Regions from separate parts of the Rhizobium sp. WSM1328 genome, predicted to be linked through region 1. Evidence: predicted binding sites of a transcription regulator. Region 1 holds the regulator's gene; the other holds the start of a gene.
The links. The regulator HrcA, encoded in region 1, represses chaperone genes, less so after heat shock. The targets are predictions, from matches to a motif close to GTTAGCACTCNCNNNNNGNGAGTGCTAAC.

Region 2: groES (co-chaperone GroES) is a predicted target of HrcA. The motif match lies at 2,650-2,678, and genes of this name have one in related genera.

What each region holds. Positions count from the first base shown of each region.
Region 1 is NZ_CM172788.1:3,306-7,747, forward strand. Features, by position in the region: gene hemW (radical SAM family heme chaperone HemW) at 1-634, opposite strand, end outside; gene rdgB (RdgB/HAM1 family non-canonical purine NTP pyrophosphatase) at 644-1,288, opposite strand; gene AC2444_RS00025 (VOC family protein) at 1,289-1,714, opposite strand; gene rph (ribonuclease PH) at 1,711-2,430, opposite strand; gene hrcA (heat-inducible transcriptional repressor HrcA) at 2,559-3,647, shown strand; gene grpE (nucleotide exchange factor GrpE) at 3,759-4,391, shown strand.
Region 2 is NZ_JBYGKO010000005.1:73,802-78,243, forward strand. Features, by position in the region: gene AC2444_RS34675 (hypothetical protein) at 1-416, opposite strand, end outside; gene groL (chaperonin GroEL) at 517-2,145, opposite strand; gene groES (co-chaperone GroES) at 2,191-2,505, opposite strand; gene AC2444_RS34690 (usg protein) at 2,781-3,053, shown strand; partial or broken gene AC2444_RS34695 (hypothetical protein) at 3,148-3,485, shown strand; gene AC2444_RS34700 (hypothetical protein) at 3,382-3,948, shown strand; gene AC2444_RS34705 (Crp/Fnr family transcriptional regulator) at 3,949-4,442, opposite strand, start outside.

The DNA of each region.
Region 1 (4,442 bases):
GCTGATAAAGCGAAAGATGGTCGACCGCATAGGAGATCGCCTCCTTCAATTCCTTTTCCCATTCCTCGACGGTCTGGTCGGGCCGGGCATAGATCAGGTCGAAGGACATGCGCGGAAAGATATCGCGCGCCAGCCTTATCGCCTTCAGCGCGTCGGCGACATCATGCAGCCGGCCGAGGAATTTCAGATCCCGGTCGTTCAGCGCCTGCACGCCGAGCGAGACGCGATTGACGCCGGCTGCCCGGTAGCCGCGGAAGCGTTCGGCCTCGACGCTCGAAGGATTGGCCTCCATGGTGATCTCGATGCCATCTGGCACATGCCAGTGCCGCGCAATGCCGTCGAGAATGGCGGAAACCGCTTCCGGCTTCATCAGCGAGGGCGTGCCGCCGCCGAGGAAGATGCTCGTCACCGTCTTCGGCCCACTCATCGCCCGGACCGCCGCCATCTCCGTCAGGAAGGCTGATGTAAAGCGCTCCTGATCCACCGGCTGGTGGCGCACATGGCTGTTGAAGTCGCAATAGGGACACTTCGCCGCGCAGAAGGGCCAGTGCACATAGACGCCGAAGCCCGGCTCGCCGGTATCGGGCAGCAGAGCCGCGTCGCGCGAGGTGCTTGGCGTGTCGAAATTGTCCACGAACAGACCTTATGCCTCCAGGCAGGTTTCAACAAAGAGTTTGAAGGCGCGGGCACGGTGCGACAGCGCTTGCGGCTTGCCGACGTTCCAGCCGTGTTTTTCCTCGCCGCTCATTTCGCCGAAGGTGATGTCGTAGCCCTCGGGCTGGAAGACCGGATCGTAACCGAAGCCCTGGGTGCCGCGCGGCGGCCAGACGACACTGCCTTCCACCTCGCCGCGAAACAGCTCTGTATGCCCGTCCGGCCAGGCAAGGCAGAGCACGCTGATGAAACGCGCCGTGCGCTGTTCCGGCTTTGTCGCGCCCGCATCCTGCAGCGCCTTTTCCACCTTGGCCATCGCCATGTCGAAATCGCGCGTGCCGTCGGCCTTCTCCGCCCAATTGGCGGTGTAGACACCGGGATCGCCGCCGAGTGCATCGACCACCAGCCCGGAATCGTCCGACAGCGCCGGCATGCCTGAGGCATTGGCCGAGGCGACTGCCTTGATCGTCGCATTCTCCTCGAAGCTCGTGCCGGTCTCATCCGGCTCGACGAAATTCAGCTCGGCGGCCGATTTGGCGGTGAAGCCGAGCGGCCCGATCAATTCCTGGATCTCGCGGATCTTGCCGGCATTGTGGCTGGCAACGACGATGGTCTTCGTTTCAAGCTTGCGCATTCAGATGTCCTGTTCGATGCCCCAGATTTTAGCCTCCGCGCATTCCAGACTGTTACCGGCCGGATCGCGGAAATAGATCGAGCGGCCGCCCTTCGGCCAGCGCACTTCGGATTCGATCGCCACACCCGCCGCCGTCAGCCGCTCGGCCATGGCATCGATATTGCGGCCGGACACCCGGAAACAGGCGTGGCCCTGGCCGGTCGTGCCGTGCGGCGGTACCTGCAGTGCTTCAGGCGCTGGCGGTTTTACCGTTTCCTCGGGATTGAAGATCAGGAGAACGCCAGGCCCACAGCGGAAGAAGACATGCCGGTTGGCGGCGCGGGCGATCTTTTCAAGTCCGAGAACGTCTTCGTAGAACGTCTCGGCCTGGTCGAGATCCCGCGCATAGAGCGCCGTTTCCAACATGCCTTCCAGCATGGGGTTCATCCTTCGACGGCTTGCTTCTGCAGTGCCACGAGTTCGCCGATGCCGTTTCTGGCAAGCTGCATCAGCGAGGTGAATTCGCCCTCGCTGAACGGCGTGCCTTCGGCCGTGCCCTGGATCTCGACGATCCCGCCGGTGCCCGTCATGACGAAGTTCGCATCGGTCTCGGCCGAGGAGTCTTCGATGTAATCGAGATCGATCACCGGCTGGCTGGCGAAGATGCCGCAGGAGATGGCGGCGACATGATCCTTCAGGACCCGTTCGACCTTGATCATGTTGCGGCTTTCCATCCATTTCAGGCAGTCGTAAAGCGCGATCCAGCCGCCGGTGATCGAGGCGGTCCGCGTGCCGCCATCGGCCTGGATGACGTCGCAATCCAGCGTGATCTGCCGTTCGCCGAGCGCCTGCAGGTCGACGACGGCGCGCAGCGACCGGCCGATCAGCCGCTGGATTTCCTGGGTGCGGCCGCCCTGCTTGCCGGCGGCAGCCTCGCGCTTCATGCGTTCGCCGGTTGCCCGCGGCAGCATGCCGTATTCGGCCGTGACCCAGCCCTTGCCGGTATTGCGCAGCCATGGCGGCGTCTTTTCTTCGAGACTCGCCGTGCAGAGCACATGCGTGTCGCCGAACTTCACCAGGCAGGAGCCTTCCGCATGCTTGGAAAAATTGCGCTCGAACGAGACCTTGCGCATCTGGTCGATTTTTCTGCCTGAAGGCCGCATTCTTATCTCCTGGAGTTTATTTGACCGCTTCTACGATTGGCGGCGCTCATTTGCAAATTCCCTTTTGCCACGGGTCTTAGTTTGACTTACTTTTCGGGAAGTATCATCAGCACGGGTTCGAAAGCTTCATGGGCATCAGGTCGACGTCGGTTTCGGATGCCGTAGCTGCGCTGGACGAGCGCTCCAGGGAAATTTTTCGTCGCATCGTCGAAGGTTATCTGGAAAGCGGCGAGCCGCTCGGTTCGCGCAACCTGTCCCGTATCCTGCCGATGTCGCTGTCGCCGGCCTCGGTGCGCAATGTCATGAGCGATCTCGAAGAACTCGGCCTGATCTATTCGCCGCATGTCAGCGCCGGCCGGTTACCGACCCAGATCGGCCTGCGCTTCTTCGTCGACGCCTTCATGCAGGTCGGCGACCTCTCGGCCGAGGAACGCGCCAGCATCGACCGCCAGGTGCGGGCCGAAAGCGGCGGCAATCCCGTCGAATCGATGATGAACGAGGCAAGCCGCATGTTGTCGGGCATTTCGCGCGGCGCCGGCCTGGTCATCACCTCGAAAAGCGATCCGGTGCTGAAACATGTCGAGTTCATCCGGCTCGAACCGACAAAGGCGCTGGCCGTGCTCGTCGGCGATCACGATCAGGTGGAAAACCGCATCATCGAGCTGCCGGCGGGCGTCACCTCCTCACAGCTGACCGAGGCGGCGAATTTCCTCAATGCCCATATGTCCGGCCAGACCCTGCCGGAGCTTCGCAAACAATTAAGCCGGCTGAAGGACGACGTCCGTCACGAGCTCGATGCCCTGTCGCGCGATCTGGTCGAGCGCGGCATTGCCGTCTGGGCCGGCAGCCCGGACGAGGGAAAACCGACGCAGCTGATCATCCGCGGCCGCGCCAACCTGCTCGAAGGCCTCGCCGGCGCCGAGGACCTCGACCGGCTGCGCCTGCTGTTCGACGATCTCGAGAAGAAGGACAGCCTGATCGAGATCCTCAATCTCGCCGAAAGCGGTTCGGGCGTCCGCATCTTCATCGGATCGGAAAACAAGCTCTTCTCGCTGTCCGGCTCGTCGCTCATCGTCGCGCCCTATCGTGACGATGACGATCGCATCGTCGGCGCTGTCGGCGTCATCGGCCCGACGCGGCTCAATTATTCCCGCATCGTGCCGATGGTGGACTATACAGCCCAGCTCGTCTCCCGCCTTTCGCGCAACCAGCTTTGACGCCGCAACTGCCAAGCACGCGGAATTTTCGCTTCTTTGTCACGCAGACTTGATTTTTTTCGGTCAAACCTCGATATCGGGCGCATCTGAAGACACCAACCGGAGACCGTCATGACCGATGACACGACGAAAAACGGACCTGACGCAACTGCGGCGGATGCCGCAGCCGACGCTACCGCCTACGTCGAGAACGAAACTGCGCAGGAAGAGGCCGCCCAGCCGGACGCGCTTGAGCTTCTGAAAGCCGAAAACGGCGAACTGCGCGACCGCTATCTGCGCCTTGCTGCCGAGATGGACAATCTGCGCCGGCGCACCGAGCGCGAGGTGAAGGATGCCAAGTCCTATTCCGTCGCGGGCTTTGCACGCGACATGCTCGCCGTCTCGGACAATCTGCGCCGCGCGCTCGATGCCATCCCTCCGGAGACCAGGGCTGCGGCCGATGCCGGCCTGAGCACGCTGATCGAGGGTGTCGAGATGACCGAGCGCGCCATGCTGTCGGCTCTCGAGCGCCACGGCGTTCGCAAGCTGGAGCCGGTTGGCCAGAAGTTCGATCCGAATTTCCATCAGGCGATGTTCGAGGTACCGAACCCCGACGTGCCGAACAACACGGTCGTCCAGGTCGTGCAGGCAGGCTTCTCCATCGGCGAGCGCGTGCTGCGCCCGGCCATGGTCGGTGTCGCCAAGGGCGGCCCGAAGCCGGCGGAAGCCGAAACCAACTCCGTCTTCGACGAGAAAGACGCCTGAGAACACTTCCCTAGCGCGTCCCATGGGACGCGCGGCGCTCTGGCGGAGAAG
Region 2 (4,442 bases), on a different replicon from region 1:
ATCTCGAATGGCTGTCGCAGGCGGTCTCCTCTCCGGAAGCTACACAGGCTGAAGCCGCCCATCCGGCGTGGTTGTGGTCTGCGGCGCTGGCTTCGGTGGATGTTGGCGGCAACGGGTAAACCTTGCTCTCCAGCGCGCGTATCGCCCTCGTCCAGATGTTTCAGCGCTTGGATGATCTCGTCATAAGAGACGGCCTTATCCGTGCCGGGGTAAAGTCGTAGGGCGGGTGCGGATTCGATCGCGAATATATCGGATGCCCACGAAGCGAGAATGGCCCGCTTCTCTTGCTTGCCAATGCCCTCGGCCGCAAGCACGTCCCGCGGGTGATTGAAATGTTTGGCCGGATGCAGGAGATGGGCAGCACTGATGGCCGCGGTGGCTTGCTTTGGAAGAGTATTCTCGATGTCCTTTCTCATAGGTTGGCTCCATTGATGTTGCTCGACGGAACGGCTGGTACGGATATGAAATGTAAGGGAAGGCCCGCTGTGGCGGCCTGCGCGGGCCTTCCCGCAGGCCTTAGAAGTCCATGCCGGCCCCAGCGGGCAGGGCGGGGGCGGCATCCTTCTTCGGCTTTTCGGCGATCATCGCCTCAGTTGTGACCAACAGACCCGCGACCGAGGCCGCATCCTGAAGCGCGGTGCGCACCACCTTCGCAGGGTCGATCACGCCCTGCGCGTATAGATCGCCATATTCGCCGGTCTGGGCGTTCCAGCCGAAGGACAACTCCGACTTTTCGCGCAGCTTGCCGACGACGATCGAACCTTCGGCGCCAGCATTTTCGGCGATCTGACGCACCGGCGCCTCGATCGCCCGACGGACGATGTCGATCCCGACGCGCTGATCGTCGTTGGCCGTCGGAAGACCGTCGAGCGCCTTGACCGCACGCAGCAGGGCGACACCGCCACCGGGCAGAATACCTTCTTCGACGGCAGCACGTGTCGCATGCAGCGCATCGTCGACACGGTCCTTCTTCTCCTTGACCTCGACCTCGGTCGAGCCTCCGACGCGGATGACGGCAACGCCGCCGGCGAGTTTGGCGAGGCGCTCCTGCAGCTTCTCACGGTCGTAGTCGGAGGTGGTTTCCTCGATCTGAGCGCGGATCTGGGCGACCCGTCCATCGATCTCCGCCTTGGAGCCGACGCCATCGATGATGGTGGTGTTTTCCTTCTCGATCGAGACCGTCTTGGCGCGGCCAAGCATGTTGAGTGTCACGTTCTCCAGCTTGATGCCGACGTCTTCGGAGATCACGGTACCGCCCGTGAGGATGGCAATGTCTTCCAACATGGCCTTGCGGCGGTCGCCGAAGCCTGGGGCCTTGACGGCGGCGATCTTCAGACCGCCGCGAAGCTTGTTGACGACGAGGGTCGCAAGGGCTTCGCCTTCCACGTCCTCGGCAATGATCAGCAGAGGCTTGCCGGACTTCACCACGGCTTCCAGGACTGGAAGCATCGCCTGCAGATTGGAGAGCTTCTTCTCGTGAATGAGGATGTAGGGCTCTTCGAGCTCGACCCGCATCTTGTCCTGGTTGGTGACGAAGTACGGGCTGAGATAACCACGGTCGAACTGCATGCCTTCGACCACTTCCAGCTCTGTCTCTGCGGTCTTGGCTTCCTCGACGGTGATCACCCCTTCGTTGCCGACCTTTTCCATCGCTTCGGCGAGATACCTGCCGATTTCCTCGTCGCCATTGGCCGAAATGGTGCCCACTTGGGCGATTTCCGAATTGCTGGTGATCTTGCGGGCGTTCGCCTTCAGTTCCTTGACAACGGCGTCTACGGCAATGTCGATGCCACGCTTCAGGTCCATCGGGTTCATGCCTGAGGCGACAGCCTTTGCACCTTCCTTGACAATGGCCTGGGCAAGGACGGTCGCCGTCGTGGTGCCATCGCCAGCGAGGTCATTGGTCTTCGACGCCACCTCGCGCAGCATCTGGGCGCCCATATTCTCGAACTTGTCTTCCAGCTCGATTTCCTTGGCGACGGATACTCCGTCCTTGGTAATCCGGGGCGCTCCGAACGATTTGTCGATTACGACGTTGCGTCCCTTCGGGCCGAGCGTAACCTTCACGGCGTTTGCCAGAACGTCGACCCCACGCAACATGCGTTCACGGGCATCGGTATTGAATTTGACTTCTTTCGCAGCCATTGTTCACTCCTTCAATAGGCAGCTTTTTGACTGATGAGCGGCGTGTTACGCGGCCTGCTTCTGTTCGGCCTGGGCTTCGATGATGCCCATCACGTCGCTTTCCTTCATGATCAGCAGGTCTTCGCCGTTGATCTTGATCTCAGTGCCTGACCACTTCCCAAACAGGATGCGATCGCCGACCTTGACATCGAGCGCCTGGATCTGACCGGCTTCATTGCGAGCGCCAGAGCCTATGGCGATAACTTCGCCTTCCTGCGGCTTTTCCTTGGCGGTGTCAGGAATGATGATCCCGCCCTTGGTCTTCTCCTCAGAGTCGACGCGGCGGACGAGAATGCGATCATGCAGCGGTCTGAACGACATGTTTTCCTCCATGGACAAACAAGATGACGTTGACCCCGCGCCGAACCAGATCACCGGTCCAGCCGGGTGCGAAGCCTCTTCGAGCGTTTCGCGCGAAAGATTTATTTTCTAGATTTTCCGATTTCAAGAGGGTGCTGCAGAAAAATTAGCAATCTCGCACGTCGGCTGCTAACGTGCTGGAAAGGAACAATAAGGCATGGGTTTCCGTTTGAAAAACAGTTGATGACCGGGCGCACTCGCGGCATCCGTCCAACGTTACGAAAAGGAGATGAAGCATGCAGTTTTCGTCGGATCTTGAGCGGCAACTTAATGGTTATGGCCTCACTACAGCGCATATCCTGTATCACATCCCCGATTTTGAAACCGTCCTGCAAGCGTACGTCTGGCAGGACTACGATCTGGCGCCGAATTTCCCGGAGATGCAGAAGTTCCTCGATTATTGGCAGGCCAATCTCGACGGGCCTCTGCACTCGGTACGCTATACCCATCAGCGTCTCATCGGCCCGAACGAATGGCGGCGCGTCGACGGCGAGTTCAAGCTGCACTGAATCTTGAATCCGGATTTTTCTCTTCCCAATTCTCCGAGCGATCGAGGCTCCACGAGCTCGGTCGCTATCGAAGGTCTGTTTAGAGTGAGATGATATGGAAGAGCAGATCAGGAATATCGGAGACCTCAGCATCGAGGAACGGGAAGAGGTCTTGTCGATGTCGCTACGGCCCTCGAGGGCACGGCACGTGAGGCCTTTGCTGAAGGTAACCCGCACTTTGCAGCGCTTTGGGCCAATATGGCGCAAGCAATCCGCGTCAACGCCAATGAGCTGGCTCGTGACGATTTGACAAACACCGAACGTATCTTGCGGCAAGCAGCTGCCATGATTGGCGAGATCTGCATCCCAGGAACTGGCGCTGGTCCTCGTGAGTTTGCGGCTGAAGCCAACCTTCCTGGATCCACAGTTCGAGCTCGGTTACTTCGATCTTGAGGCGATGACGGGATTCACGATCGTCCCCCAGCCAGTTAGCGTTTTCACACGGTCGGGGCCATTTTTCTCGCACGGCGGCGAGCCGTTGGGCCGACGGTGCCGTGGAACCGAGACGGCTGTCAAATCTTTTGCCATTGCTTTGATCGAGATAAGGCAGATGAACACGAAGATAAAACCCGAACGCGCCGAAATCCTCCGTCTTCGCGCCCGCATTGTCGCCGTCGAGCGCGCAACCCTCGCAGCACTCGAACTCGTCCTCCTCCTTAAACCAAAAGAGCTCGAAGCTTTCCTCGAAAGCCGAAGGAAAGAATTATCGCAGAACTATTTGGACGAGACGTTCGCGACGGATTTGGTAGATCCGGCTGAACGAGACTTCGTCGCTGAAGAGGTGGAAAGATTGATGCGTGCGCTTCAATCGGAAATGGATTTCAAGGGTGGAGTTTCAACTCCGGAAAGCGGATGATCAACGCCACGGGCCTATAAGCCGCTCGTACTCTGCTTCCGATACACCGTAGCAACCGTTAGACCGTTTGGCCAAGCCAGCACGGTCAATGATCTCGATTGTGCCCCGGCTGGCCTTGATGAGCCGCTCTCCTTCAAGAATGTGGGTTGCATCAGTGACGCTGGGCCGTCTCACGCCCAGCATCAGCGACAGAAAGTCGTGGGTGAGGGAAAGGGGTGACCCCAGACGATCTGCCGACATCAATATCCAGCGGGCGAGCCGTTCTTCAACGTTGTAGCGGGCATTGGCGTAAGCGGTCTGACCGACTTGCAGCTGGAAGACGTGAACATAGCGCAGGAGAAGCTTTCGCAGGGATTCGCTCTCGTCGATCGCTCTCAAAAGGGGTGCGACCGCTATGCGTCTAGCTGGACCGCCAACCTGCATGAATGTCTTGTGTGGCGTTTGCATGGCGCCAAGGATGACCGGCACGCCGATAAGCCCTTCGTAGCCCTGCG